Regions from separate parts of the Bradyrhizobium sp. USDA 4451 genome, predicted to be linked through region 4. Evidence: riboswitches for the same ligand, from Rfam matches in the RefSeq annotation. Region 4 holds a riboswitch; each other region holds the start of a gene.
What was found. A riboswitch is a leader RNA that binds a small molecule or an ion and turns the genes downstream of it on or off. The one in region 4 is predicted to bind cobalamin.
Positions count from the first base shown of each region.

Region 1: another riboswitch for cobalamin. It lies ahead of ACVMB0_RS01175 (ribonucleoside-diphosphate reductase subunit alpha); the one in region 4 lies ahead of ACVMB0_RS10075 (TonB-dependent receptor).
Region 2: another riboswitch for cobalamin. It lies ahead of ACVMB0_RS21810 (DUF1636 family protein); the one in region 4 lies ahead of ACVMB0_RS10075 (TonB-dependent receptor).
Region 3: another riboswitch for cobalamin. It lies ahead of ACVMB0_RS36910 (HoxN/HupN/NixA family nickel/cobalt transporter); the one in region 4 lies ahead of ACVMB0_RS10075 (TonB-dependent receptor).

Region 1 covers NZ_JBTRCH010000001.1:281,363-289,019, reverse strand. The annotation lists gene ACVMB0_RS01185 (hypothetical protein) at 1-1,504, opposite strand, end outside; gene ACVMB0_RS01180 (radical SAM/SPASM domain-containing protein) at 2,461-3,342, opposite strand; cobalamin riboswitch at 4,694-4,909, shown strand; gene ACVMB0_RS01175 (ribonucleoside-diphosphate reductase subunit alpha) at 5,007-6,398, shown strand; gene ACVMB0_RS01170 (ribonucleoside-diphosphate reductase subunit alpha) at 6,292-6,945, shown strand; gene ACVMB0_RS01165 (ribonucleotide-diphosphate reductase subunit beta) at 6,975-7,657, shown strand, end outside.
Region 2 covers NZ_JBTRCH010000001.1:4,753,307-4,760,963, reverse strand. The annotation lists gene cobG (precorrin-3B synthase) at 1-359, opposite strand, end outside; gene cobN (cobaltochelatase subunit CobN) at 356-3,604, opposite strand; gene cobW (cobalamin biosynthesis protein CobW) at 3,604-4,638, opposite strand; gene ACVMB0_RS21810 (DUF1636 family protein) at 4,635-5,009, opposite strand; cobalamin riboswitch at 5,102-5,312, opposite strand; gene cobO (cob(I)yrinic acid a,c-diamide adenosyltransferase) at 5,349-6,002, shown strand; gene ACVMB0_RS21800 (cobyric acid synthase) at 6,014-7,462, shown strand; gene cobD (threonine-phosphate decarboxylase CobD) at 7,459-7,657, opposite strand, start outside.
Region 3 covers NZ_JBTRCH010000001.1:7,877,753-7,885,409, forward strand. The annotation lists gene ACVMB0_RS36900 (MFS transporter) at 1-828, opposite strand, end outside; gene ACVMB0_RS36905 (flavin monoamine oxidase family protein) at 924-2,801, opposite strand; gene ACVMB0_RS36910 (HoxN/HupN/NixA family nickel/cobalt transporter) at 3,620-4,675, opposite strand; cobalamin riboswitch at 5,080-5,277, opposite strand; gene ACVMB0_RS36915 (hypothetical protein) at 5,469-5,666, opposite strand; gene cysN (sulfate adenylyltransferase subunit CysN) at 5,775-7,657, opposite strand, start outside.
Region 4 covers NZ_JBTRCH010000001.1:2,196,081-2,203,737, forward strand. The annotation lists gene ACVMB0_RS10065 (hypothetical protein) at 1-873, shown strand, start outside; gene ACVMB0_RS10070 (hypothetical protein) at 1,036-1,209, opposite strand; gene ACVMB0_RS10075 (TonB-dependent receptor) at 1,374-3,638, opposite strand; cobalamin riboswitch at 3,747-3,944, opposite strand; partial or broken gene ACVMB0_RS10080 (FecCD family ABC transporter permease) at 4,057-5,101, shown strand; gene ACVMB0_RS10085 (ABC transporter ATP-binding protein) at 5,098-5,871, shown strand; gene ACVMB0_RS10090 (ABC transporter substrate-binding protein) at 5,871-6,707, shown strand; gene ACVMB0_RS10095 (MBL fold metallo-hydrolase) at 6,886-7,657, opposite strand, start outside.

The DNA of each region.
Region 1 (7,657 bases), 1.9 Mb from region 4:
TTTCGCTGGCTGGGAATGGCGTTGTGGCCGGGGCGGCACCGCCTTGGTCCATCGTCCGTGCGAGGTATTCTTCAGAGGCAAGGTTCCGCAGTCGCGAGTTCGGCTGCGAGGTTGCAGCATCGAGAAACTCTTCTCGGCCGGCACTTTCAATGGGCAGGTTGGCAGTTGACTCCAGTTCCCGCAAAAACTCCGGCACAACAAGATCGTCCGCGACCAGGAAGCCCTCCAGATCCGCGGCTTCGAAAAGCTGTTTCTGGGCTATGCTTTGCACGGGCGAAGGGACGACCAGATTCACCCGCGACGCCGGTTCCGGTGCATCGAAGGCCATCCCCGGCAGCAAATCATCTCGATCGATGCCATGGAAAAGCGCCGCTTGGTCGGCGCTTTGCAGGTTCGAATGGGAGGCTGCGCTCATCGTTCGCCAAAGCGCCGATTGATCGTAGGGTGCGGCTGCCATCAGGCTCTCGCGATCCGTAGCATCGAAAAGCTCTTCCTGAGCAAAACTCTGTACGGACGAGAAAGCGGGGGCGCGCATTCCCTGCCAAAGTAACGGTGCATCGAAGCAGGAGACCGCAAGCTCTCCGCTCCGCGCCGCGTTGTCGAAAAGCAGATCCTGCGCGACACTTTGTGGGGGAGAATGAGCGGCCAAATCCATTTCACGCCAAACCTCCGGAGCATTGAGATTGCCAGCCAGCAATACGCCCTGATCCGCAGCATTCTCCAAAAGCTGGTTCTCGACAGTCAGCATGGACGAACGCGCGGCCGGCTGAGTTGGCGGATGCGAGCCACCTCCTTGTCCTTCTAAATTGTCCTGCCTGACGCCCGCGCGATAGTCGCGGAGTCTGTTCAAAGCGTAGCGGAGTTTCGTGTCTTTCGGGAACAAAGTATCGGCGTGACCGCGCAACTTGTCGGCACTGAGCCTGGCAATGGACAGGGGGCGGAGAGCTGAGGCCAACTTCCGAAGACTGCTTGCGTAATTTCCGGCCGTTTTCGCGTCGATCCCTCGACCGAAGCCTGCCTCGGTGGCCTTCCTAATGAGGCGTTCGTCTTCGTTCGATGGACGGTAATGTGTCGCGGTGATCCGAGCGGCGGCGCCAGGCTTGCGGTAGCGGCTGACCATCGACAATGCTGGGGCGATAACCTTATCGTTTGGCAAGAGCTTCTTGGCGCAATCGAGCAACGTATCATCATCGAGGGCTGCCATGGATTTGCCATCCTCCTTCAGAGCCTCAGCCAACTTGCGAAGGCGGCGATCGTAAATGCTGATGGTTGTCGGCCCGGGCAGTGTTCCTCGCTCGAGGGCCACACCAGACGCTGCCTGGATCAGGCGATCGTCTTCCTCACTAACATCGTAAAGCTGCCTGTGATCATATATAGGCCCCAGCTGTTGCACGTCTGCGAGCTGCTGCTCAAAGTGGACTTGCTGCGGTTGCGGCTGTTCCACGGTTGTCTCAGACGCAGCGGGACGATTACCGGCAGGGTTGATATTGTCAAATTGGTTCATGGTCGCGTCTCCGCTTGCATCGGTCTCGGCGCCTCGGTACTAGCGGTGGCTGTCCAAAACCTGACGTGGCCCCCAAGCACGACAGAGAATGATAGCGAACAAGGGCGGCACCCAAGGCGATGCTGTGTGTTCGCGTCGCGAAAAGGAGAGCGCAGGATGACAAATCCTTCAACTGAGGTTCGAACTGAAATGCGATGCGAGGACCTCGATCCAACGCTCAGCTCGCGATCGCGACGATCCCAGGCCTGTCATCGTGATGATCGGTCTGCCATTGGCCGAGTTCGCGATTGATGAGAGGAGAGCGTATCGCTCCTTCAGCCGGATAATCCCTCCCCCCATGAGAACGGTCGTCGGCCAATACTGTTTGCGCTATGAGCGTCCTATTGAGCGGAAGATCAGCGTACAATGTCGCAGTTGATTCTGCGGCAGCATCTCACGATGCGCAGGTGATGACCTTCCGGGGAACGAGTTGTCGGATGCCCACATCGCACGGTTTGTGGGAGCTGACGGCACCGGCGCCGCCGTGTGCGGGTCTTCTTGGGACGATCCGCAAGTCGATGTCGTTGTGATCGATCGTGGATGGAATATTCTGTAGCTATTCACCTTGCTGAATTGCAAGCGCAACGTTGGTCGGGTCAAGGCGGGCATGTGGGGCAGGCCCGTTACGCTCTCTTGTACTCTCGAAACTTCCATTGGAGAGCGGCTCGTTGAATTACTGAACACGGCAAGGGCTTTTGGATCAATCGAGAGGCACGAGATCAACCGCGAGGCCGAATCGTTCGTCATCCTGCCGGAAAAGCATCTACCACCTCCAGTCGCACCAGTTGAACATAGGCGATCCTCGGGGCTCTCTTACGGGCGGGCCCCGGCTCGTGCATTTCGCCGAAGCGCGCTCTGATCCGCCTTCTGGCACTAGTCCAGCTGGTGCGGCGAGCTTCCATTGGTATGGCCATTCCTCACAGCGCGCGGGCAGGGGCCCTACAGCATTCCGGCTCCGGTTTGGCAAATTCACACGTCCTGCAAAGTAGAAAGCCATCCGTACCGTTCATGCGGTCGGCGATTTCGCTAAAGATCCGGCCTTCGAACAGATCTTCGTACTCGTCGCGCAAAAGATTCCCAATGACATGACGCCGCTCAAAATCCATGCAGCACAAAGTAACATCGCCGTTTGGAAGAAGGACATTCCGATGTTGCTGTTTCCCATTGCATGTCAGAGTGCCGGCGATCGGCTGCCGCGGGGTGATCATTTTCGGATCTATATGTCCTCGCCTGCTACTCAGCGGCCGCAAGCGTTGCAGCTTTTTGGCGGGGATTACATCGGCTAGATCAGGATGGATTTTACCCAGGATCACAAATTGAATCGAGGGAATGTTTGCCTCAATCAGTCGGCGCATGACATTGATGTAGTTTTTTCCGACGAGGCGGCTGTTCATATAAGTGCCATCGTCGGGAACGTGCACGACGAAAGTCTTGAATCGGAGCATTTGCAGGCGTCGAACGTCAGTCCTGTTCATTCCAACAAGGGTCGTGAAGATCCGGACGTCGTGGCCGCGTGCGTAAGCATGCTCAACCATCGTGCTGCAATGCGGATGCAACCAGGGTTCCGAATATCCGGAAAAACTAATGCCAGTAGCTGTCGGTACGCGTGAGAGACATTGCTTGAAATCCTGAACACCCAGATGCTTGGCTTGGGATACGGGCCTTTGGCGATCTGCAAACTTGTCCTGGGAGCAATAAGAACATCTGACGATGCAGCCGGTGGTCGTGGTTATCTCCAATACCCGATGGCCGGGCTCAACCACACGCAACTCTTGTAAGACCCTAGGGTATGCCGTCATGTATCTGGTCCTTTCAGGTGCCGGAGCAGGCAATTGCCGCAGATCGAGCGCAGCTAACGCAGCGTCGCGCCTTGCCTGAAACGATCGCAACCGGAGTTTGGACGTTGGGCCAGATGCCTTGAATGAAGCCCGTGCCTTGCCACGCTGGTTTCGACAACAGGGTACAGGAGGACCCGTCCGGCGCTCCTCTCTCTGGGCGTCGATTGCCGCCTACCACCATGTCTGCGCCTAGCATCCTCCTTTCCTCCAGAAACACGTCAGCTCGACAGCTCTTAATGTTGTCGAGGAGAGCCGCAAATCGGGCTCCGGGAGGTGCTCGATCCTGAGGACCACATCATCTCCGTGTCGCCGGACCGGGCAGTCAATCGCCGACATGGGACCGCCCAGAGGCGACATACGTTGTTCCGATCGGGTCCGAAATGCCAAGCTTGTTTGCCAAACAGTCGTGGCTTGCGCCGAATCCTGCAACATGACGTCGGGTACGATTCAAGCGCGTCGGGCGTGATCCAGCACGGCCCTGGAGGCTTTCGCGTGCTGCGAAGAGTGCTCTGGGTCGCGATGAGAGGCGCGACGATCCGGAAATCCTGATGGACGCGGCCGAGTAGGACCAACCTGACTTCTTTGGGCACCGAACAGTAGGCGAAGCCTTTATCGGCAGATCGCGAGAATGGGCCAGACAATTGGTCCGCTACAAACATGCACCGGGCACGTGCCGAATTGATCAGAAGGGCGGCGACCTAGATGCGCCGCGACCAAATCGATCTGCTATGCGCGCCGAACAGCAGCTATACTGGCTAGAAAGATATTGACCAGGCGATCTCGGTGGGACGGACCTGCTCCTTCATTGTGAGACAAGGCTTGCGCCGACGGTAAATTCACGAAGGGAGCCGGTTTCGTCGCGCTTACAGCGGCTTAGCCGCTGCGAGCTCGATGAGCTTTCGTGTTCTTCAGGGCCCTCAGCCGTTCGAGCAGCGAGATCGCGCGGGGAGCGTCGTGCGTCGAGGAGCTGACTGCGTCGGCTACGTCCATGATAGCTTTCCAGCGCCTTAGACACGATTTCATCTGGATCGTTGACGCTGATAGCTTCGAAGATCTTGAGCTGAAGATCCGCTCATACTCATCGGAACGGAAAAAACGGTCTCAGAGCCTTTGGTAGGGTCTACGTTCCAGATCAGCATAGACTGATGAATGGTCGGCCGGATTTCTGGATTGATTTGCCTGAATAGCGTGTATGGATAGCGGAACATACCGGTGCTCGGCGCCGGCCGCTCCATTCATTGACTTCGCGGTGTCCTCTTCTGAAGCTTCATGTACCCCAAACGAGACTTGACGAATCTCGGCATGTGACGCCTAGATGTAGATCTGTCATGGTTCTTCCATCCTTTATCTTGTAGGACAGGAAGCTAAGAGGGAACCTGGTGCGCCGAACGGCTACTCCGGGGCTGCCCCCGCAACTGTAAGCGGTGAGCGGTTGTCATCATGGGCCACTGGCGCAGAAACGCGCCGGGAAGGTCGACAGCCGCAGCGACCCGCGAGCCAGGAGACCTGCCGCGACAGAACAAACGTCCTCGGGCGGGGTGCCCCGGTGGAGCGCTTGCACTGAGGGACGTTTGTCTCCCTGCAAGTCGTCCGCGGCCCCGGCTCCAAACATCGCGGGGTTGCCGATGTCGCCGTCTTTTGATTTCGATCAGCAGGGTCATCTCGTTACACCATCCAGTGTGCGGGCAGCGCAAGCACAGGCAGAGCTTGCCCCGCTTCAGCGGTCTGTTGCGCAGCCTCCATCGCTGGCCCCGCTGCCGCGTCCCCTCGCGCCAGCTCCAAAGCCGTCTGACCTTGCCCTTGATCGATCGCGCGACAGCCTCCTGACATCGTTCGGCAAGCTGACATTGACCGACCGTTATCTGCTCGCGGGCGAAGGCGTCCAGGACATGTTTGCGCGGGTATCGTGCGCGTTTGCGGACGATGTTGCACATGCTCAGCGTCTATATGATGCAATGTCCCGACTGTGGTTCATGCCGGCGACGCCGGTGCTCTCGAATGGCGGCAGCTTGCGTGGTCTACCCATTTCATGCTTCCTCAATTCGGTCTCGGATTCGCTCGAAGGTATTGTCGGCGTCTGGAACGAGAACGTCTGGCTTGCCTCCAACGGCGGCGGCATCGGTACCTACTGGGGGAATGTTCGCTCGATCGGCGAGAAGGTGAAGGGCGGTGTCACCTCGGGCATCATCCCGTTTATCCACGTCATGGACGGCCTGACGCTGGCGATCAGTCAAGGCTCGTTGCGGCGCGGCTCGGCGGCAGTCTATCTCGATGTCCAACATCCCGAGATAGAGGAGTTCCTTGAGATCCGGAAGGCGTCCGGCGACTTCAATCGTAAGAGCCTCAACCTGCATCACGGCATCAACGTTACTGACGAATTTATGCATGCCGTGCGAGCCGGGACAGCGTTCGCGCTTCGCAGTCCAAAGACCAGCGAAATGGTTCGCGAGATCGACGCTCGCCAGCTGTGGCAACGTATCCTCGAGAACCGCCTGCAGACCGGCGAGCCTTATCTCTTGTTCATCGACACCGTGAACCGCGCCCTTCCCAAGCACCAGCGCGACCTCGGCCTCAAGGTCTCGACCTCCAATTTGTGCAGCGAAATTACCCTGCCGACCGGCATCGATCATCGCGACGAGGAGCGCACCGCGGTGTGCTGTCTCTCATCGCTCAATCTCGAGACATGGGACCGGTGGAGCGAGGAGCCGGGCTTCATCGAAGACATCATGCGTTTCCTTGACAACGTGCTCACCCACTTCATCACGGTGGCGCCGGAGGGCATGAGGCGTGCCCGCTATGCTGCCCTACGCGAGCGCTCCGTCGGCCTAGGCGTCATGGGCTTCCACTCGTTCCTTCAGGCCAAGGGCATTTCCGATGGAGAGCGTCCTGGCCAAGTCGTTCAATCTGAACATGTTCCGGAAAATCCGGCGGGATGCCGACGCGGCGTCGGTAATTCTCGCTCGCGAGCGCGGCCCTTGCCCGGATGCGCTGGAACGCGGCGTGATGGCGCGCTTTAGCCATAAGATCGCAATCGCGCCGACCGCCTCGATCAGCATTATCTGCGGCGGCACGAGCGCTTGTATCGAGCCAGTCCCGGCCAACATTTACACCCATAAGACATTATCTGGCGCCATCTCGGTGCGCAATCCGCATCTCGCCAGGGTGCTCACGGCCAAGCGCGCCAACACCCCGGCGATATGGCAGTCGATCATAGCGCACGAGGGATCGGTCGCTCATCTCGACATCCTCTCGGAGCACGAGAAAGCGATCTTTCGCACCGCTTTCGAGATTGACCAGCGCTGGATCATCGAGCTCGCCGCCGACCGCGCGCCGTTCATCTGCCAGAGCCAATCGATCAACCTCTATCTGGCGGCCGACGTCGATAAGTGGGATCTCCATATGCTGCATTGGACGGCATGGGAGCGCGGATTGAAAAGCCTCTATTACTGCCGTTCGAAGTCGATCTCGCGCGCAGCGTTCGCCGGCAAAATCAGCGGCCGTGACGAGGCGGAGCGACCGCAGCCGCAGCGCACCGACTATGAGGAGTGCCTTGCATGTCAGTGATTGACCTCTCGGCTGTCGATCCGCGCACGTTGATCGGCAAGGGACGGGTCGGCCTCCTGGACTCGACCGGAAGCTATGACGTTGATCGCTATGGCTGGGCTTACGAGTTCTGGAAACGCCAGCAGCAGACTCATTGGATGGGCGAGGAGGTTCCGCTCGGCTCCGACCTCAAGGATTGGGCGTCGGATCGTGTCACTGCCAACGAGCGCGCGCTGCTCACCCAGATATTCCGCTTCTTCACTCAATCGGACATCGAGGTCGGTGACAATTATCTCAAGCGCTACGTTCCGATTTTCCAGCCGCTCACCGTGCAGATGATGATGGCTGCCTTCACCAATATGGAGACCGTCCATATTGACGCCTATGCGCTGTTGCTCAAGACGCTTGGCATGCCCAAGGCCGAGTTCGAGGCATTCCGCGGCTATGCGCAGATGCGCGCCAAGGCTGACTACATGCACGAATTCGGCGTCCATACTGTGGCCGACGTCGCTCGCACCCTGGCCATGTTCGGCGCCTTCACTGAAGGCATGGCTTTGTTCGCGAGCTTTGCCATGCTGCTTAACTTTCCGCGGCACAACAAGATGAACGGCATGGGACAAATCGTAAGCTGGTCGGTGCGCGACGAGAGTCTCCACTGCGAGGGCATCATCAAGCTATTTCACGAATGGCACCGCGAAACTGGCGCGGTGACGCGCTCCGTTCGCGACGACAT
Region 2 (7,657 bases), 2.6 Mb from region 4:
AGTGCGCGCTCAAGCTCGGCAGCAAGCAAGGGCGTCTCGTCATCGGTCGCCCAGAACGGCGTCACCAGCACGTTGCGCTGGGCCTCGGTGCCCGAGTCCGGGTCCAGCAAGTCGAGCCCGGCGAGCCCATCGATCAAGGGCTGATAGCCTGCATCGCTAACGCCGCGGATCTGCAGATTGGCACGGCTAGTCAGGTCGATCAGGCCGTTGCCGTATTGCCCCGCCAACTCTGCAACACCCGCAGCCTGTGCGGCCTCCAGCCTTCCCCCGCGCGGGCGAATGCGCAGCACGAGGCCATCTCCCGACTGCATCGGTCGCAGCGCGCCGGGGCACCAGCCCTTGACCGCGATCGCGCTCATGAGGCCTCCTGCAACGCCGCCGCGATCGAGTTCCGCCGCGTCTGCCACAGCGAGGCGTCACGCAAGCGGGTGAAGCAGGTCTCGATCGCTGCCAGCGCCGCCGGATTCTCCCGCGCCATGAACGTGCGAACCTCGTCATTGCCGAGCGTCGCATCGTAATAAAGATCGAACAGATGCGGTGGCACCGCGCCGGCAAGATGCGCGAACGCCGCCATGTGCTCAAGCGTCGCTGATATCTCGGCAGCACCACGGAAGCCATGGCGCATCATGCCGGCGATCCAGGCCGGATTGGCGGCGCGCGAGCGCACCACCCGCGAGATCTCCTCGGTCAGTGAGCGGGCATGCGGCTGATCCGGCCGTGTTGCATCGAGGTGATAGAGCGACGGGGCCGTTGCGCCGAGCCGCCGGGCCGCGGCGGCGATGCCGGCCTCATGCGCGGCGTAGTCGGCGGCCAGCAGCAAATCGGTCTCCGGCAAGTCCTGGGTATGAACAAAACTGTCGGCAGCAGCGAGCCTGGCTTCGATCCCGGCACGATCAGGCCGCATCTCGCCGTCGGCCGCGAGCGCCCACGACGATGCCGACAACCAGGCTTCGCCGGCCGCCTCGCGCGCCTCCGGCGTAAAGACATCAAGGATCGACGCAATGCCGGCCCCATAGTGTCCGGGGCGTGGGCCGAACACGCGCGAGATGCGCTGCCGGTAAGGATTCTCGTCGCCCTCATCGTTGCGCTCGGACAACGCCTCGCTCGCCGCTTCGAACAATTGGGCCAGCCCGGAAAAGACGTCGCGGAACAAGCCCGACACGCGCAGCGTGACGTCGATGCGGGGACGGCCGAGCTCCGCCGGCGCAATGATGTCGTAGCCGACTACCCGGCCCGACCCGTGATCCCAGCGCGGCGCGATGCCGGCGAGATGCAGGGCCATCGCGAAATCCTCACCGGCGGTGCGCATCGTCGACGATCCCCAGAGATCGACGACCAGTCCTTTCGGCCAGTCGCCGTGATCCTGCAAATGACGACGCAGCAGCTCCTCGGCAAGCCTCACGCCCTGCGCATGCGCCGACGGCGTCGGCACCGCGCGCGGATCGACCGCAAACAGATTGCGCCCGGTCGGCAGCACGTCGCTGCGCCCGCGATAGGGCGATCCCGACGGTCCCGGCGCGACACGCCGACCCGCGAGCGCCGCGCGCAACGCGGCCTTCTCCGCGTCGGCGCAAGCGCCCTGCCCGAACACATGCAGGCCGTCGCCAAATTGGCTTTCCTTGAGATCGCAGACGAAACGATCAATCTGCGGAATCGCCTCGGCGGCCGAGACCGACGCCGCGAGACCGAGATCGTCCTCCAGACCTGCGATCCGCGCCTCCTCGCGGATCGCTGCAATCAGGCGCTGCCGCCGCGCCGGATCGAGGCCATCGGCAGTCGAATATTCATCGAGCAGGCGCTCGAGCTTACGCAAGCCTTCCGGGACCGCGGCCTGCGCCAGCGGCGGCGGTAGATGACCGATCGTCACCGCACCGATCCGGCGCTTGGCCTGCGCCGCCTCGCCGGGATCGTTGACGATGAAAGGATAGACGACAGGCAGATCGCCGATCAGCGCCTCCGGCCAGCACACGGGTGACAGCGCAACCGACTTGCCGGGTAGCCATTCCAGCGTACCATGCGCGCCCATATGGACCACGGCATCGATGTCCTGCTGCCGTAGCCACAGATAAAACGCGACATAGGCATGGCGCGGCGTGCGCGAGAGATCGTGATAATCGGCGTCGCGCTGCCCAACCTCACCGCGCTCCGGCTGAACCGCAATGACCGACTTGCCCCATTCGATCGCTGCGAAATGGAAGGCGCCGTCTCGGCAATCCGGATCATGCTCCGGCGCGCCCCATGCGCGCGCGAGATCGTCCTGCAGCTGCTGCGGGAGGCCGGAGATCGCCGCGCGATAGTCGGCGACGCCCCATGTCAGTTTCGAGCGGAGCAGCACGTTGCCCAGCGACCCCGCCGGCTCAAGATCAAATCCCGCGGCGGCGAGATCGGCCAGCAATGTCTCGACCGAAGCCAGCGCATCGAGGCCCACGGCATGCGCGATCTGATGCGGACGGCCCGGGTAGTTCGTGAGCACGAGCGCGAGCGTCTTGTCTTGCGCCGGCTTGCTCGCAAGCCGATGCCAGGCTGCGACCCGCGCGACAACAGCTGCGACGCGCTCGGCATCCGGCCGATGTGCCAGATGCGCGAACTGCAGATCGGCATCGCGCTCGCCCGGTGATTTGAAGCTGACGACGCCGGCAAACAGGCGGCCGTCGACCTCCGGCAGCACGACATGCATCGCCAAATCGCCGGGCGAAAGGCCACGCAGCGACTCCGTCCAATCCTCGCGCCGCGCCGTGGATAGGGCGACCTGGAACACCGGACACGCTACGGCGTCGAACGGGCTCGCGCCGTCATCGCCAGCCGCGGAGAACGCGGTTGCGTTGACAATGGCGGCCGGCGGGGATCGCACGAACTGGCCGCGCAGCCAATCGGCGACGCCAGCCGCCTTCAGCGACGTGACGAAGACGCCGTGGGCCTCGAATCCCTTCGCCCGCAATGCATCGATCAGTGCATCGACCGGCGCCGTGTCGCCGGCCGCCAGATACGAACGATAGAAGGTCACCAGCACGAGCGGCCGGCCATCCGACGCCGGCAGCGCCGCGACCGCACCGCGCCCGGAATCGTAGACGCCGATCTCGGGAAGATCGATCTCGCCGACAACAGGTCCGGCATAGAGCCCGGACGCCAGCGCCAGTTGCGCGATCACGGCCTGTGCGGCAACCGGCCCGCCCTTGTCGCACAGCACTTTCAGGCGACGCAGTGTCGACACCGGCAAGGTCGAAAATTCATCAAGCCGCAGATCGTCGCGTCCGTCCGCCGGCAGCACCACCAAAGCGATGCCGCGTTCCTTTGCCAGACGGTGCACCGCGGCCAGCCCGTATGACCAATAGGGCTCGCCGCCGATCAGCCGGATCAGGATGCCGCGCGCGTGCGACAGCGTCCGCTCGATATAGGTGTCGACCGACAGCGGATGGCGCAGCTCCGCGAGATTGGCGAGCCGCAGCGGCGGCAGCGCGGCGCGGCCGCGACGCCAACCGGCCGCGAACGCAGCGAGATCGCTGTCGGAAAACGACAACACCACGAGATCGGCCGGATCCTGGCCGAGGTCCCTTGGCGTCGCGGTCTCTTCAAGGCCGCGGCTCTCGCGGAAGACGACATGCATCAGACACCAAGCCGCGCCCTGATCGCGGATTCATCGATATCGCCGTGTTCGCCGATCACGACCAGCTTCGACTGCCGCGGGCGCATGCCCCAGGGCATGTCGAACTGATGCCGCACCCGCTCGCCGACCGATTGCACCAGCAACCGCATCGGCTTGCCTTCGACCGCGATATAGCCTTTGGCGCGCAGCACGTTCTGCTCGCGCGCCAACCCCTTGATCGAGGCCACCAACGCATCGATATCCGTAACCTCCGGAAGATCGATCACCACCGAATTGAAATCGTCGTGCTCGTGCTCCTCCTCGCCGTCGTGATGCGAGGGCCGTGACGCGAGGTCATCCTCCGCCGCCGCCTCAAGGCCCAGGATCACGCGGGCATCGATGGCACCGTCGACGATCGGCAGCATCGGCACCTCGCGCGGCATCTCGGCCGCGATCACTTCTTTCGCCGCCTTGATCCCCTCCGCCCCAGCGAGATCGGCCTTGGTCAGCAGCACGACATCGGCACAGGCGATCTGGTCCTCGAACACCTCCGACAGCGGCGTCTCGTGATCGAGATTCTCATCGGCCGCGCGTTGCGCCTCGACCGCGGCCACGTCAGGCGCAAAGCGGCCGGCGGCGACGGCCTCGGCATCGGCCAGCGCGATCACGCCGTCGACCGTGATCCGCGAACGGATCTCCGGCCAGTCGAACGCCTTGAGCAACGGCTTCGGCAAAGCGAGGCCCGATGTCTCGATCACGATGTGATCGGGCTTCACGGGTCGCGCCAACAACTGCTCCATCGCCGGGATGAAATCGTCGGCGACGGTGCAGCAGATGCAGCCATTGGCGAGCTCGACGATGTTCTCGCTCGGGCAATTGGCATCGGCGCAGGATTTCAGGATGTCGCCATCGACACCTTCGCTGCCGAATTCGTTGACCAGCACCGCGAGCTTCTTGCCGTTGGCGTTGCGGATCAGGTGCTGGATCAGCGTCGTCTTGCCGGATCCGAGAAAGCCGGTCACGACGGTGACCGGAACCTTGGCGAGGGTAGTCATTCGGCGGCCTCCGGCACGACGGGAAGAGGTGGAATGCGGGCGAGCGATTGCTTGCGGAAGATTTCGGGACGGCTGCGCCACGGCACGATGCCGTCGGGCGCCGCCGCATAGGCGGACGCGCCGGCGATCACATCCCTGGCATTGGCTTCGGACAAGCGGCCGTAGACATAGGACCATCGCCCCGGCGCGCTGAGCGCGACCGAGCACCCCTGGCTGCACGCCGACAGGCATTCCACGGGAACCAGATTGACGTCATCAGGCACGCCGGCCTCGACGAGCGCGGCATGCAGGCGCGCACCGGGCGCGGCCTCACCTTCGCCCAGCGTCTGGCCGGCGCGGCAGGTGATACAGACATGAAGTGTAACGCTCATCGCCCTTCCTGGATTGACAACGGGAAGCGATGAGGCACACGAACCGATGCGAACAGGTTCGTTCCCCGTCGCGGAACACCCCGTCCGCCGGTCTCACAACTGCTGCGCTGGCAGGTCTCCCGGCTTGCGGAGCAGGATTTCTCCCTTTGATCCCCGCCTTCCCGATCCCTTTGGGGAATCAGTGGCTTTGGGCATCTCTCCGGTCACGGTCGCGGGGGCGGCTGCTTTTCAGGCCCGACTTGAGCCCTATCGCATTCCCTCTTCGCCTGTCATAGGACAGGAACCAACGCGGGCCCACCATTCGTCCGCGGCTCGAACTTGTCAAGCCGAAGGAACGCCATGACGTCTGAAGGAAACGGGGCCGAAGACGAGATCGTCAGCAGCGATGCGTCGCTGGACGCGCGCCACGCGACCAAGATGGCGAAAAAGAAGGTCGCTCGCGACAAGATCATGGCGACCAAGAGCGGCGAAAAGGGCCTGATCATCGTTCATACCGGCGCCGGCAAGGGAAAATCGTCCTCCGCCTTCGGCATGATCGTGCGCTGCGTCGCGCACGGCTTTCCCTGTGCTGTGGTGCAGTTCATCAAGGGCGCCTGGGATACCGGCGAACGCCGCCTGCTCACCGGGCATTTCGGCGACCTCTGTCAATTCCACGCGATGGGCGAAGGTTTTACCTGGGAAACGCAGGATCGCGCCCGAGACATTGCAGCCGCCCAAGCGGGCTGGGAAAAGGCCAAGCAGCTGATCGCCGACCCGAGCCTGCGTATGGTGGTGCTCGACGAGATCAACATCGCGTTGCGCTACGACTATCTCGCAATCGCCGATGTCGTCCAATTCCTCACGACGTCGAAGCCGCCGATGACACATGTCGTGCTCACCGGACGCAACGCCAAGGACGAATTGATCGAGATCGCCGATCTCGTCACCGAGATGACGCTGGTGAAGCATCCGTTCCGCTCCGGCATCAAGGCGCAGCCGGGCGTCGAGTTCTGACGGACAGCACCATGGCGCGCGCGTTGATGATCCAGGGAGCGGGCTCGGACGTGGGCAAGTCGCTCATCGTCGCCGGCCTCGCGCGCGCCGCCACGCGACGCGGCCTCCGCGTGCTGCCGTTCAAGCCGCAGAACATGTCGAACAACGCGGCCGTGACCATCGACGGCGGCGAGATCGGACGCGCGCAGGCCTTGCAGGCGCTAGCCGCCGGCGTCGAGCCGCACACCGATATGAACCCGGTGCTACTGAAGCCGGAAACCGATGTCGGCGCCCAGGTCATCGTGCACGGCAAGCGCATCGCGACCGCCCGCGCGCGGGACTATGCCGCCATGAAGCCGTCGCTGATGGGCGCAGTGCTGGAGAGCTTTGAGCGGCTGAAGGCGCGCGCCGACCTGGTGCTGGTCGAAGGCGCCGGCAGCCCGGCCGAGGTCAATTTGCGCAAGTCCGACATCGCCAATATGGGCTTTGCGCGCCGGGCCGACGTCCCGGTGGTGCTGGTCGGCGACATCGACCGCGGCGGCGTGATCGCGCAGCTCGTCGGCATCAGGACGGTAATCGATCCCGACGATGCCGCGATGATCCAGGGTTTTGTCATCAACAAATTCCGAGGTGATCTCTCGCTGTTCGATGACGGCTACCGCCTGATCGAAGCCCGCACCGCCTGGCGCGGCTTTGGCGTGCTGCCGTGGTTCGCTCGCGCCGGCGAGTTGCCCGCCGAAGACGCGCTCGGGCTCGGCGAGGCGCGCAGGCCCGGCCGATGCAAGATCGCCTTTCTAGCGCTGTCGCGGATCGCCAATTTCGACGATCTCGATCCGCTCAAGCTCGAACCCGACGTCGATCTCGTGATGGTGCGTCCAGGTCAAGCCATTCCGGGCGATGCGCGGCTCGTCATCCTGCCCGGCTCGAAATCGACCCGCGGCGACCTCGCCTTCCTGCGTGCGCAGGGCTGGGATATCGATCTGCTCGCGCATCATCGCCGTGGCGGCCATGTGCTGGGTCTGTGCGGCGGGTACCAGATGCTCGGACAGATCGTCGCCGACCCCGAGGGGATCGAGGGTCCCGCCGGCGAAACGCGCGGCCTCGGGCTGCTCGATGTCACGACCACCATGACCGAGCAGAAGACGTTGACCCGCGTCAGTGCGGTACACGCCGCGACCGGCCAGCCGATCAGCGCCTACGAAATCCATATCGGGCGCACCGACGGCACGGATCGCGCGCGGCCTTTTGCATCGCTCGACGGCGTGGCTGAAGGCGCGGTGTCCGCCGACGGGCGGGTTCAGGGCAGCTATCTACACGGCCTGTTCACCTCGGACGATTTCCGCAAGGCCTTCCTCGCACGGCTCGACATCCCCGCCGCTGATCAGCCCTATGGCGCCAGGGTCGAGAGCGCGCTCGACGCGCTGGCCGAACACATCGAGACCCATCTCGATGTCGAAGGCCTGCTGGCGCTGGCGCGCTAAACCGACAGCGCAGCGGAAAGACGTGACCATTCAGGCTCGCTGCCCGGCAGGCCCAAGCGCAGCCAGTCCGGCTTCTGCTGGAAGACGCGCGACCAGATTTGCGCACGGGCCAACTTCGCCTGCGCAGCCAGCGCATCGCCGACGTCGTAGAGACGAAACAGCGACGTGCCGCCGACCAGCTTCCAGCCCTGCACT
Region 3 (7,657 bases), 5.7 Mb from region 4:
TGCCATTCGGCCGATGATTGCGCTGGTCAACGGCGCTACCAGCGTATACGTCAATACGTTCGAAAGCGCTCCGATCCATCCAATGTCTGCTGCGGCGAAGCCGAGGTCAACAAGCCGCAACTGAACCGTCGCGAACGCCACAGCGATCCCGATAACCGCCGGCGCGATCAATGCGGCCGTCGTCCACAGGCCATGGTAGCGAAAGATCGCGGAGATCGAGGGGCGTTCCGTCGCGCTCGATCGGTCGCCGCGTTGGAGCGGTTCAGAAATAGCGAACACCCAACCAGCGAAGACGGCTAGCAGCAGCGCCAAGCCCAACAAAGCTGGACGCCAACCGACCATCTCGATCAATTGGAGGCAGACGGCGCCACCGATCACATGGCCTATGGCCCGGCCCCAACCCAGCAGCGCGGCGCCGAGGGGCCGTTCGCTGGAATCGAGAGCTTCAGCTATATAGCCCAAAGTTGCGATCCGCTGCGTGGCAGCAATGGTCGCAAGTACCAGGGAAACAAGAAAAAGCGAGACAAAATCGGTTTTTGGATCCAAGAATGCCATTGCTGCCAGCACAATGGTACTGCCAACTTGGGTCAACAGTATCCACGAACGTCTCAGCCCGAGACGATTGAGGCTCCATCGATCCACCACGGGGGCCCAAAGGAAGTTAACGGTGAATGCAAAGAAAGCGGTGCCATATAGGCCGACTAGTTCCAAGCTAGCACCGTTGCCCCGAAGGATCACGGGAATGGCCGAATAGATGAACGCGATCGCCAGATACTGCTGACTAGCCAACGCAACCATCCCAATATATGGCACGTAACGATTTTCCATCCGCTTGCTTCTCCCGAAATCGATTTCGCGCATGCCTTAAGAGAACTGTTTGAAAAGACAGCGGCGGGCCGTTATCCGTTCGGATCGGGCCATACTCAATTGAATGCACACCGCGCCTGACCTTCATCTTGTTGAGCCCATTTGCCTTCCCAGTAGACGGCGCTATCGACGTCACATTGGCAAGCAAGGCTCCCTGGCGTACGCCGGTCGTAACCATCGTCGACCCAGCGCGTCTCCAGCTCCGCAGGCAGGTCGACAGCTTGGTCCCTGGTTGAAGGTCCACAGCCCGAGGAAAAAGGTGCGCTTGCCGGTAGCGCTGTCCTCTCCAACGGTCGCGCTTGCCGGCAGCAGCGCCAGCGCAGGGATGACACCTGTTCCTGCATCAGGTCTTCACCACGCGTTCGTGCAATCGGGTAGTGGCGTCGAGCGCCGACAGGATCGCGCCCTCCTGCCATGGCAGCTGCGAGGCGTGCTCGCCCGCCAGCGCGATGCGGCCGTCGATCTGGCACAGATTGCGGGTAGTGCTGCGCGCGGGCGGCCTCGGTCCACTGGCCGGCGCAGCCGAGCGTGAACGGCACCCGATGCCAGGCCACCGCGACGCCGTTCTCGAATTCGCTCTTGTATTGCGGATGGATCGCGGCGCCGAACTCGACCGCGCTGGCGACCCGCTCGGCCGGCGTCATCGCGGTGAACTCGAACGAATTGGCGCCGCCATACATGTAGGCACCGAGCAGGATGCCGCGGCCGCCGCGGTTGAAGCCATAGTTCGGATACGCGATCTGCTGGATCGGCAGGTCAGTGTAGCTGATGCCGCCATAGATCGCGTCGTCCTCCTCCCAGAAGCGGCGTTTGAACTGGAGCCCGACCTTCACGGAGGCTAGGTAGGGCAAGGAATCGATCGCATTTTTCATCGGCCCGCCGACATCGATCGGCAGCTGGCTCAGAATCGACAGCGGAATGGTACAGATGCACCAGTCGGCGGTCGCCTGCTGCACGGCGGACGGGTTGGCGGTGTCGACATAGCTCACGGTGACGCCGGAGCCGTTCTGCTGGATCTGCGTGACCTTGGCGTTATAGCGGATGAGATCGCCAACCTCGCGCGCGAACGCCTTGCCGATCATGTCCATGCCGCCAACCGGCTGGAACATGGTGGTCTGGAAGTCGTAGCGGGTGTAGGTCCGCACATAGCGCCACATCCGCGACCGCAACAGCTCCTGCAGCGAGATCGGGTTGCTGGGCAGCGGATCTCCCATCAAGCCACCGCCTGGATCGTGGGCATAACCGCGGAATTCGGCGGCGACGAGATTGGCGTTGTACTTGCAATCGCGATCCAGCGCGCCCCAGTCGCGCAGCGCTTGCAGCAGGATCTCCTGGTCTTCCTTGCTGACGAACTCCTCGAGCCTGCCCTGCTGGCTGACTTTCGCGAGCAGCTCCGACACGCCGCCCTGGAAATCCGCCTTGATGCTGCGAAAGCGTTGCGGCTTGCCTTCGAATGCGCGCGTCGCGTGCAGATAGGCATTATGATTGAGCTGGATGAAGGGTTCCAGCGTCACATTGAGCCTGCGGCAATAATCGAGCAGCGCCCGGTGGTGACAGGGAATCCGCCACGGACCGGGATTGAGGTAGAGCCCCGGCTCGAACTGGCAGGCCTGCTTAAAACCGCCGAGCTCGACAAAACTGTCCCCGCCACGGATCGACCAGTTGCGACCGCCGGCACGGCTGTTGAATTCGAGGATCTGGACCTTGTAGCCGGCCTTGCGCAGTTCCAGCGCAGCCGTCATGCCAGCAAGACCAGCGCCGAGAACCAACACCGAAGCGCCCTTGACGTCGCCCGCGAGCTTGAGCGGCCCCTTGTAGGCGGACTCGGATGCGAAGCCGAGGCTCGTCATTGCGTGATACATCGCCGAACTGCCGGCGATGGTGCCGATCAGCGCGAGCAGATCCCGTCGCCTGATCACAAATTCATTCTGCACCTGCGTTCACCCAGCCGTTGATTTCGATGACGAAGGCAAACGGCTCGTGCGATCAGTTTCAAGAAAGTGCGCACGCTGCAGTGCAGACTGGTGGCGCCGCCGCGGTGTGCCTGCGACATCGTCTTCGATTATCTCATTCCCACATTGGTCGTGTACCGCGTCGATCGCCGTCGATAAAACAATCATAGCTATCTATCCGCAGTCTTGAGGTAGGCAGGCCGATCCGCGGTCGCAGGAGCTGGTCAGTACACCTGAGTTGATGAACCAACGTCCGGTCACCTCTGGCGACGATTAGCGAGCCGTCGATCATATCTCGACGCGTCGAAGATGCGCACGTTTCGTTCATCGAGGCGCTTGCCGGACACGTATAGCCGTTCGACGGAAAACGAAGCAGTTGATCACGCGGCACGAGCCCTCGAGCGACTTCTTAAAGTGCACCAGCAAGAGCGATGCCAATATTTTACGACATCGATAGGTGGAGAAGCCGACTAGCCCAGATGTGCGGTAGGCCAGACGATGACTGATCTCCTCAGAGATGTTGCCGCTCTTTCATTGGCGACTTTCGAGCTCGATATCGGAGGTTTCTGGTTCTAGTCGCACAACCAAGCCGCTCCGCCGGCGATTGCGGACACAGCGAACCAGTGGAGCGCCGGGACTAACCGCGCTTGGCCAGAGCGTAAACTATTCGCAGTTTTGAACGCCAGCGATCGGCTAGTTCGAAGTCGCTTTTGCGCTGGTGGTATTGAACCCGACATTGTTCGATGTCCGACGCACGGAGCTGATGACGCCGAAGACGTGCGATGATTGGTTGTATGAGTTCACCCCGGCTTGAGCGGCTTTTCGAGTCCTTGCCAGCGATAGATCGCAAATGACAGCGCCCAACTGACCAGGAAGACGCCGACGACGAGATAGCCGAAATTGGCCAAGCTGCCGTTGAGATCGTTCACCGCGCTCCAGAAGGTGCCTTCAAGCGCTAATTTGTTGGCGAGCAGGCCAAGTGCCTCGATGCCGCCGATCAGCAGCGCCACGACGACTGAGATCGCCGTAATGGTCAGATTGTACCAGATCTTGCGGATCGGATTGAGGAAAGCCCAGCCATACGCGCCGACCATCAAGACGCTGTCGGTCGTATCGACGAGCATCATGCCGGCGGCGAAGAGAGCCGGAAATATCATCACCGTAGTGAAGTCTAGCCCTCCCGAAGCTTGCCCGGCTGCGACGGTGAAAAGGCTGATTTCCGTCGCGGTATCAAATCCGAGGCCGAACAACAGACCGATCGCGAACATCTGCCAGCTCGCCGTCACCATGCGAAACAGTGGGCGCAAGAGCCGGGACAGCAAGCCACGACCAGACAGAAGCAGATCGAACTCATGCTCTCCAATTCGTTCGCCACGCCGCGCACGCTGAAAGCTCCGCCAGACATCCCGTAGGATCACAAGGTTGATGGCGGCAATCGTCAGTAAGAAGAAGGCTGATGCGCCGGTGCCGATGATGCTGCCAACCGCCCGGAACTCCTGGAAACCGCTTTGCAGGGCGAGCGCCGCAGCTGCGATCGCGGCGACCGCCACTGCAACCGACAAGGAATGGCCAAAGGCGAAGAAAAGTCCGACCGCGAGAGGGTGCCTGCCATCCTGCATCAGCTTGCGAACGACATTGTCGATGGTCGCGATATGATCGGCATCGACGGCGTGCCGAAGGCCGAGCACATAGGCCAGCAAGGCTGTCGCCAGCAGCGTCGGCCTGTCGGACAGCGCTACGATGGCCCAGGTCCAGGCCAAGCAATTGATGGCCAACAAGAAGGCATAGAGCGAGATGATTCGACTACGCGAGGCCGCCGATCCGTCGTCTAAGGCAAGCGTTAGATATGAGAACATGATCTTGCTTCGGTAGCGCATCTAGATGAGTTTGGTTACGAACGTCCCTCGTTGCATAGGCGCCGCGCACGCCAAAGCCGGTCCGGTCAGACTGAAGACGAACCGACGGATACAGCATACGATGATCATGACCATTCGCAGCACGAGGTGGACAATTGCGCTGGTCGCAACGGCAGTGGAGTTGAGTGGCATTTCCTACTTTTCATGGCTAGTGCCTCCTTCGCGGTGCAGGTTTCGTGCCGCTCTGCTCGGCTAACGTGCTCGACCGCTTCGTCAGGCTTATATCGGCCGTGAGCTCGTGTCGCGCGATTGCGCCGCCGCGTTGACGTTGCAACCTCGATCTGAGCCGTAGTCAAGTTTAGCGAGCCAACCAGTGCCTCAGAGCACCCCGTCCGACGCATTGCGCATGACAATGGCTGCTAGCAGGTTTCCTGGCTGCGGTTCGCCGCTCTTGCCCCTTCTCGGAATTGCGAATCCCGGTGGTATGGAATGGTCATCGCCGCGCCACTTATAGTTGCGCAGGGCCGCTCCGGCATTGTCCTGCCAGAACCCACCGAGCGCCCTTGAATAGCCTTTCGAACACTACCGATGACAAAGCGAAATGGCCTCAGAGGGCGCGTCAAGTAGTCGCCGGCGAACAGGCGAGACGCCGTGGCTGAGGAAAAAGAGATAACTTTGCCTCTCAATCTCGGAATTGCGGACGAGATCGAGGCTCCAAGACGCTGCGGCTCTGCCTGCACAGTAACTCGGCCCGGCGCTAGCCCCACGAAGAAAAAAGGACGCTTGAAGACACTTAGGCGACTGGAAGGCTGACTTCGTCTCTGTCCTTCGTCATGGCGTCATAGACTTTGACCTGGAGCATGGGACGGCGCTTCTTAAGCTCTTGCGCTCCTGCCCAGGCGCCGTCTCTTGTCGCGAACTCGGTTTTCAATTGACCGTCGACTTCGAGCACATAACCGAAAGCGGGCAATCGACGAGTGGATGCAACCATCTTAATCCCTTAGCATCGACGAATCCGATCGATGCTCGCACCTAACCCGAGTCGCCTTCGGCAGGCCAGTAGGCAGGAGAGCGGCATCCGCGACCACGAATCGGCAGGTTATCGCCGCTCGTCGCAGAGGACTGCGCGCGCCATCACGGCGTTGACGACGACTTCCGCTGCTTGCTCTGGCGCGTGCTCCATTGTCCTGAGATGAATCTCGGGCCTTATCGGCGCTTCGTAGGACGCATCGATGCCCGTGAAGTTCTTGATCTCACCGGCTTTTGCCTTTGAGTAGAGACCTTTTGGATCCCGCCTTGCGCATTCCTCGATTGGCGTATCGATAAAGACTTCGATGAACTCGTCCTTACCAATCAGGCTGCGAACCATATCTCGTTCGGACCTGTAGGGGGAGATGAACGAACAGATCACGATCAAGCCGCTGTCCAGCATCAACTTGGCAACCTGTCCGGCACGCCGAATGTTTTCCACCCGCGCAGCCTTCGAGAAGCCCAGGTCCGCGTTCAATCCGTTCCGGAGGTCGTCACCATCCAGCAGCATGGCATGCCGCGACATTGCGAGCAGCTTCTGATCAACCATGTTGGCGATCGTCGACTTTCCCGCGCCAGACAGACCGGTGAACCAGACGACGCAAGGCTTCTGATCCTTGAGCGCGGCGCGCTCACTCCTGCCCACCGAAAGCGCCTGGCAGGAAACATTGGTGGCCCGCCGCAGCGGAAACGCAATCATGCCGGCGCCGACGGTGCGATTGGTGCAACGATCAATGACGATAAATGATCCGGTTTTCCGGTTGACGTCGTAAGGATCGAATGCGGCGGGCAGTGCAGTCGCAATATTGCAGAACGCGATCTCATTGAGAGAAAGCGTCTCGGCAGCCAGGTGCTCACATGTGTTGACATCGATCCGATGCCTGATCGCGGTAATGCTGCCGGCGACCGTTTGCAAGCCAATCCGCAGGATGTAATTTAGTCCGAGAGCGAGCGACTCGTTGTCCATCCAGATCAGATAAGCGGCGAATTGATCGGCGACGCTGGGTCGTTCGGTTGGTCGCGTCAGAAGATCGCCACGGCCAATGTCGATCTCGTCTTCCAGCGTAATGGTGACGGCATCGCCGGCTTCGGCGTCGACAAGGTCGCCATCATGGGTCACGATCCGCTTGATGCGGGTGGTACGTCCGGATGCGGCGACGACGATCTCGTCGCCTGCCGAGATCCTGCCGGAAGCCACCGATCCGGCGTAGCCGCGAAAATCCGGATCGGGCCGGTTCACCCATTGGACTGGAAAGCGGAAAGCCTGGCTTGCGGTGTCGGACTGGATATCGACGCTCTCCAAATGCTCCATCAGGCATTGACCATGATGCCACTTGGTATGAGCGGACCGGTCGACGACGTTGTCGCCGTGGCGGGCAGAGATCGGGATCGGAACAATCGAGCTAAAGCCAAGGCCGGCGGCAAAGGCCAGATAGTCGGCGACGATCCGATCGAAAGCAACCTTGCTGTATGCGACTAAGTCGATCTTGTTCACTGCCAGCACAACATGGCGAATGCCAAGCAGCGAACAAATGAAGGAGTGGCGGCGGGTCTGAACCAACACGCCCTTGCGGGCATCGATCAGGATGATTGCGAGCTGCGCATTCGAGGCGCCGGTCGCCATGTTGCGGGTGTACTGCTCGTGACCGGGAGTGTCAGCCACCATGAAAGAGCGCCGCGGCGTCGTGAAGAAACGGTAGGCGACGTCGATCGTGATACCCTGCTCCCGTTCGGCCTCGAGCCCGTCCACGAGCAGCGCGAAGTCGATGTCGGCGCTGCCATGCCTGACGCTGTCGCGTTTCACTGCCACAAGCTGATCTTGGTAGATCATCTTGCTGTCGTGCAGCAACCGCCCGATCAGGGTCGATTTTCCGTCGTCCACCGAGCCGCATGTTATGAAGCGCAGCTGGTCCCTTGCACCAGGGTGGACAGGTTTCGACAATGCTATGGAAA
Region 4 (7,657 bases):
CTGCTCGATCAGCTCGGCCTGCCGCAGCCGCCGACCCGGATTGTGAACTCGGCCGACGAGCTGCGCGACGGCCTGCGGTTTCCCTCCGTGGTCAAGACGTCGGTCGGCACGGCGAGCCGTGGCATCTGGTTCGTGCGCGACACCGGTGATCTCAACCGCGCGCTCTACGATCTCGACTCCGCCGGCGACTTTGCCGGCGAGGTGCTGGCGCAGGATCTCATCACCGGCACGGTCGAGAAGGCGCAGTCGGTCTTCTCGGGCGGTACGCTGATCGGCTTCCACGCTTACCGGCAGATCGCGGCCGGTGTCGGCGGCGGCGAGGCGATCAAGGAGAGCGTGAGCCGGCCGGCAATCCGCGCCGCGCTCGAGACCATCGGAGCGCATCTCGGCTGGCATGGCGCGCTCTCGGTCGACATCATCATGCCGCTCGACAGCGCGACGCCGCTGTTGATCGATTGCAATCCGCGGCTGGTCGAGCCTGTGAATGCGTACCGGTCGGGCACCGATCTGGTCGACCTGCTGCTGCGCGTCTCTCTCGATGAAGCGCCGACGCCGCTGGCCGAGAGCCGCGCCGGGGTGCGGACGCATCTGGCCATGCAGGCGCTGCTCGGCAGCGCATCGCGCGACGGCACGCGGCGCGACCTGATCCGGGAGTGCAGCCGCATCGCCGCGGGCGGAGGCCTCTACCGGGCAAGCACCGAGGAATTGACGCCGGTGCGGCTCGATTGGCTCAGCGCCGTGCCGCTGGCGATGACGACCGCGCTGCTGCTGGCCTCGCCGCCGATCGCCTCATCGCTGGCGCGCGGCGGCTTCGGCGCGCATCTGCTCGATCGCGGGAGTATTGCAAAGATCGAGAGCGAGGATTTCGGTTAGCTCCATCCCACGTCGTCCCGGGCAAGCGAAGCGCGACCCGGGACCCATAACCACCAGCGGTGATTGTTACGACGTGCCGGGACTACAGCGCGCTTCAACAATTCAATCCTGTGGTTGGGTCCCGGCTTTCGCCGGACGACGACGACATATATCGCTTATCCCTCACAACGGCTCGTCATCATTGCCGTAGCGGTCGAGTTTCGGCGTGGCGATGTCGCCATCCTCGTAATACTCGTCGTCCTGCTTTGATGCAGGCGGCGGAGGCACCTTAACCTTGTCGTCGGTCTTCTCGTTGATCTTGGCGCCGCCCTTACTCGTCTTTCCGGCCTTGGCCATGCGTTTCCCCTGCACGGGTCAAATCAGCTGCGGCAATTCTACTCCAGTTTGCGAGCGCTCGTCATGTGAGCAGACGACGTGACGGGGTCACATCCCGCCACACCCTCTCTTGTTTAAGCATGATCTTTTCGGAAAACCTGTCCTCACTTTTCCGGATCGTGCTCTCAAAACGTCGCGCCGGCCTTGACCATGTAGGTTCGGCCGGGCAGCGGATAGGCCGAGAAGCGGCCTTCCGTGAACGAGCTCGCGATGGCGTAGTCGTAGTACAGCGCGTTGAACAGGTTGTTGACGCTCAGCGACCAGAACAAGCGGTCGACTTGTCCGCTCAGCTTGATATCGGCAGTGGCGTTGCCGGGGATTTTGCTTTGGGTGTTGGCCTGGTCGTTGTCCATGATGCGCGAGCTCCAGGCCCGCGCGGTGGCATCGAACACCAGATAGTTCTGCCAGATGTTCCAGGTCACGCCGAGATTGCCGGTGCTGCGCGACACCAGCGGCACGTCGTTGCCGGCCCATATGCCTTCGCGAAATACCGCGCGGGTGATCGCCATGCCGCCGCGCAGGGTGACGGTGTCGCTGATCTTCAGCGAAGCACTGGTCTCGGAGCCGTAGCGGCGGGTGGGATCGAGGTTAACATTGTAGAACAGCACCGGATTGAAATGGATCTCGTTCTCGAGATCCATCAGATAGACGCTGGTCTGGATCTGGAAGCGAGCGGTCTTGACCCGGAAACCGCCCTCGACGTCCTGCGAGGTCTGGGTCTTGAGCTGAAAATTCTGCGGAATCGGGGCGAATGTCAGCGGATCGAAGGCCGGCCCCGATGCGACGCGCTCGTCGACATCGGGCGTGCGGAAGGCGCGCGCGGCGCGACCGAACGCCGAGAAGGTGTCGGTGAAACGATGCTCGACACCGACATGCAATGCGTACTGTGTCTCGTTGCTGTCGAGCGGTGCCGCCTGCGTGTCGAAAGCGAACGGCGCATTCGGATCGTAGCGATCGCGCGCCGAGACGTGGGTGTTCTGCACCCGCGCGCCGTAGGAGAAGTCGATGGTCGGCAGCAAGCCGAACGTGTGCTGCCAATAGCCGGCCACGCTCTGCTGCTCGATGTTGTAGACGTGGGTGGGATCGACGCCCTGATAGGCGCCGCGTGCCTCACGGAAGGTCGAATCGTAATAGTCGATGCCGGTCAGGATCGTGGATGGCATCCCCAGCATGACATTCTTGACGCTGAGCCGCGGCGTCAGAGACCAGGTGTGCAGCGCGGCGTCATTGTAGGTCGAGGCGAAGCTAATGGTCGGCACGGTGCCGAAGAAGCCGCTCTGCGTCTCGCGCTGCCGCCAGCCGCCGTCGACGATCAGGTCGACGCCGTTCACCAGCGTTCTGGTGAAGCCGGTGGTGACGCTCGCGGTCTGCTGGTTGGCATAGTCGAACGGCGTCGCCGCACCGCGACGATCACTCAGCAACTCGTTGACGCCGATCGACGGATCGACCAGCCGTCCGCCGGGCAGGCCGAGCTTCTGGTCGCTGCCGGTGACGGTGACGAAGGCGGTGAGATCCGGCGTGGTGTAGTTGACGTTGCCGACGGCGTTGCGCTGGTCGAGCGCATTGTTGACGCGGTAGCCGTCGGATTTGATGCCGTTGCCATGGAACGAGGTCGACCACGGTCCCGAATCCAGCGCGGCGGAGACCGCGGCCATCCGGGTGTTGAACGAGCCAACTCCGGCCTCGGTGCGCATCGTGGCCGGCGGACCGCCGGCGCCGGCCTTGGTGATGATATTGACCACGCCGCCCACCGCGTTGTCGCCGTACAGCACCGCGCCGCTGTTGCCTCTGACGATCTCGATCCGTTCGATCGAATCGAGCGGGATCGTGGTGAGATCGAAGCCGGCTTTGTCGACGTCGTTGAGGCGGCGGCCGTTGAGCAGGAACAGGGTGTTGTCGGTCGCGAATGCGCCGAAGCCACGCAGGTCGACCGAGGTCTTGGCGCCGTTCGGCCCGCCATAGAGCGATTGCAGCTGCACGCCCGGCACCTGCGCCAGGATTTCCGGCAGCGACTGCGACGGCGAATGCGCGATGTCGTCGGCGGTGATCACGGTCGAGGAGGAGCCGACGACCCCGGCAAACTGGCGGCCGCCGCTGCTGCCGCCGGTCCCCGTGGCCGAGCCGGCTCCAGCCGAGTTCGATCCGGCGCCGCTGCCCGCGTTGCTGCTCTGCGTGGTGCCCGGCGCCGGGCGGCGTGGGGCCGGGGTCTCGTCAGCGGGCGGTTTGGCGCGGGTAACGTTCTGGTCGCCGGATCGGCTGACTTCGATCGTGGGCAGCTGATCGGGAGCGGGCGCCTGCTGCGCCCGCGCAGTTGAGAGGACGATCGTCGGCAAGATGATCGTCGACGCGAGCAGAAGCGCGCGGTGCCGGTCGGGTGGGAAGGAAAACATAGGCGAGACCTCGGTAACGTCAGTGGCACGTCACCGCGAAGCAGTCTCACCATGTGCTTGCAGCATCAGGTGAAGCTCATGCCTGTACTCCCCGACCGGCATCCTCGCGTGTGACCACGGCTGACGGCAGGTCTCCTGGCTCGCGGGTCGTTACCCTTCGTCGCCTTCCCAGGACCGAGATTCCCAGTGGCCTGTGACGAAGGATTCACCGCATACAGTTGCGGGGGCAGCCGCGGCGTTGGGGAAGTTTCCCCGCACCGCATTCCCTTTTCATCTCATGAAAGAACCGTCATGGTCATCTAGGGTTCGGCCGGGCAGCAAAGTCAATCCGGCGGAAGTCGGGCAATGGCCGCACGGCCACGGTTTTTGTCGGGTGTCGCTTGTCTGCCACGGCGATGGCTGTAAGAGCATGGATGAGATGAGCGTGCAGGATTTTGCCTTGGCGGCCGAGATCGCGGCGCGGCGGCGGTGGAGTGCCACCGCGGCGCTATTCGCGCTCGTGGTTCTGCTGTGCGTGCTCTCGCTCGGCATCGGGCCGGTGCGGCTGTCGCCGCTCGCGGTGATCGAGGCGCTGTTCGGTGGCGGCAGCGACGTCGCGCAGGTCATCGTGCGCGAGATCCGGCTGCCGCGCACCATCCTGGCATTCGCGATCGGCGGCATTCTCGGGCTGTCGGGCGCGGCGCTGCAAGGCCTGCTGCGCAATCCGCTGGCTTCGCCGTCGCTGTTCGGCGCGCCGCAATCGGCGGCATTCGGCGCGGTGCTGGTGATCGCGCTCGGCCTCGCCGATGTGCGGTCCTACGCGCTGCCGGCAGTGGCGATTATCGCCGCGTTCGGCTCGGTGTTCGCATTGCTCGCGATCGCCGGTCGCAATGCCGGGCTGCTGATCCTGATCCTCGCAGGGCTTGCGATCTCGAGCTTTGCGGGTGCCGCGACCGCGCTGGTGATGAACCTCTCCAGCAATCCGTTCGTGGTGCTGGAGATCGCGTTCTGGCTGCTCGGCTCGCTGGAGGACCGCAGCTTCGAGCATGTGGCGCTGGCGCTGCCCTTTATCGTCGCCGGCGCGGCCATCCTGCTCAGCCAGGCGAGCGCCTTTCGTGTGCTGACGCTCGGCGAGGAGGCGGCGCAGAGCCTCGGCGTCGATGTCGGGCGGCTGCGGCTCTTCGTCATCACGGGCGTCGCGCTCGGCGTCGGCGGCGCGGTCGCGGTGACCGGCACGATCGGCTTCATCGGCCTCGTCGCGCCGCATCTGATGCGCCCGGTGATCGGTCATGATCCGCGCACGGCTGCTGGTACCGAGCGCGCTGACCGGCTCGGCGCTGCTGCTTGCCGCAGATATCGCGGTGCGCATCATCCCCTCGACCTCGGACATCAAGGTCGGCGTGCTGACCTCGATCATCGGCGTGCCGTTCTTTCTTTACCTCATCATGCGCGAGCGCCGCGCGCTCGGCGGAGGCGTGGCATGACGCTGCTCTCCGCCACAGCGCTCAACGCCTCGCTCGGCAGCCGCAAGGTGCTGCACGATGTCTCGCTGTCGCTCGCGGCCGGTCACCTAGTCGCGCTGGTCGGACCGAATGGCGCCGGCAAGACCACGCTGTTGCGCGCGCTGGCTGGCCTGATCCCGTCTGACGGCGAGATCAGGATTGGCGGCGAGGCTCTGGCGTCATTGCCGCTGCGCGAGCGTGCGAAACGTTTTGCGTATCTGCCGCAGGGGCACATGGTGCACTGGCCGCTGCCGGCACGCGATATCGTGGCGCTCGGCCGCTATCCACATGGCGCGACCGATCCGGCGCGGCTGTCGCCCAGGGATATGGAGGCGGTGCTGCGGGCGATGCAGGCCGTCGATGTCACCGAGTTCCGCGATCGCCGCGTCACCGAGCTGTCCGGAGGCGAGCGCAGCCGTGTCGCGCTGGCCCGGGTGCTCGCGGTCGAGGCGCCGGTGATCCTCGCCGACGAGCCGACCGCCTCGCTCGATCCGCGCCATCAGATCGACGTGATGCAGAAGCTGTGCAACGTCGCCGACACCGGCGTGCTGGTGATCGTCGTGACGCATGACCTCGGCCTCGCCGCGCGCTTCGCCGATCATGTGCTGGTGCTGTCGGAGGGGCGGCTGGCGGCGCAGGGCGCGCCTGATGAGGCACTGTCGGAAGCAGTTCTCGCCAGCGTATTCCGCGTCAGCGCCTACCGCGCTGAATTCCAGCGCGAGGCGGTCATCGTGCCATGGGCGGACGTCTGATGCGCGCGTGGCGTCTCGCAGCCTTGGCCGCGGCGGCATGGATCACGTCGCTTGGTGCCGCGTCCGCCGCCGGCCCACGCATCGTCTCGATGAATGTCTGCAGCGACCAGCTCGTGCTGTCGCTCGCCGACCCGGATCAGATCCTCGGCCTCAGCCGCTTTTCGCGCGATGCCTGGCAATCCTGGGCAGCCGAGAAAGCGCGAAACTTTCCGCGCCTGTCGGGCGAGGCCGAGGACGTGCTGCTGCTCAAGCCAGACATCGTCGTGGTCAGCCTGTTCGACAAGCGCGCGACGCGTGACCTGCTGAAGGGCCAGGGGCTGCACCTCGTCGAATTCACGGTACCGCGCACGCTGGACGAGGTGAGGGATCAAATCCGCGCCATGGGCGATGTGGTGCAGCATCCGGATCGCGCCGAGCTGGAGATCGCGCGGCTCGATGCGGCGATCGCACGGGCGCGTGCGGTGGCGAGCGCGCATCATTACCGCGTGCTGCCGCTGGAGCGGCGCGGCTTCGTGCCGGGAGGTAACAGCCTGATCAACTCGCTGCTGGCGGCAACCGGCCTGACCAATGCGGCCGGTGAGCTCGGCCTCGGCCCGGGCGGGTTTGCCTCGCTCGAGGCCATCGTGAAGTTGCGGCCGGATTTCATCCTGGTATCGGAGGCCGGCGATCGCGCCGAGGATGAGGGCCGCGCCTTCCTGCTGCATCCGGCGCTGGAGCGCTTCTATCCGGAGCCCAAGCGCATCGTGCTGCCCGAGCGGCTCACAGTGTGCGGCGGCGTGATGCTGGCGGATGCGCTGGACCGGCTGACGGAAGAATTGCAGCGCGTGACGCGGTAGTTGATGTGCCCCGCATCTAAGTCCCGTCATCCTGAGGAGCGCGTAGCGCGTCTCGAAGGATGCACGGCCCGGATCTCTCCAAATGTTCGCGGACGCGGCGTGGCCGTCGACCCTTCGAGACGCCGCTTCGCGGCTCCTCAGGGTGACGGTGATGGTCATACGCGCGCAGTTGGCTCGACTATCCCATCACGACTGGCCCGCCGGCCTTCTTCCAGGCGTCGATGCCACCCTCGATATGCGCGGTGTTGGCTAGCCCCGCCTTCTTCGCGGCGGCCACCGCCATCGCCGAGCGCTCGCCGAATGCGCAGAAGAACACGACGCGGCGGCCGGTCGCGGCCGCCACTTCGCGCAGCATGCCGCCGGGCAGCAGGCCGGCGCCGATTCCCGGATAGGGCGCATGCAGCGCGCCGGCGAGCGTGCCGTGCTTGGCGCGCTCAGCTGTTTCGCGCAAATCGACCAACAGGACATCGGGCCGGCCGAGGCTTGCGATCGCATCGCGCGCGTTGAGCGAGAGACCTTCTTTTGCGAGTTCGTCCTGGTGCAGGCCGACATGCATGTTGGCGGGCACCACGACATCCATCAGCTTCGGGTTCGGCAGATTGAGGTTGTTCATCAGCTCGACATAGTCGTCGATCGATTTGACCTGCAGCCGCGGATTGTAGCGCTTCTCCTCGCCGATGGTGGAGACGGTGTCGCCCTTGTAGTCATGCGCGGGGAACACCATCGTCTCCTCGGGCAGCTTGAGCAGGCGGTTGAAGATCGAATCGTACTGCGCCCGCGCGCTACCGTTCTGGAAATCGGTGCGGCCGGTGCCGCGGATCAGCAGCGTGTCACCGGTGAACACGCGGTCGCCCATCAGATAGCTGTAGGAATCGTCGGTGTGGCCGGGCGTGTACATCGCCTCCAGGCAAAGGCCCTCGATCGTTACTTTGTCGCCGTCGGCAACGCGC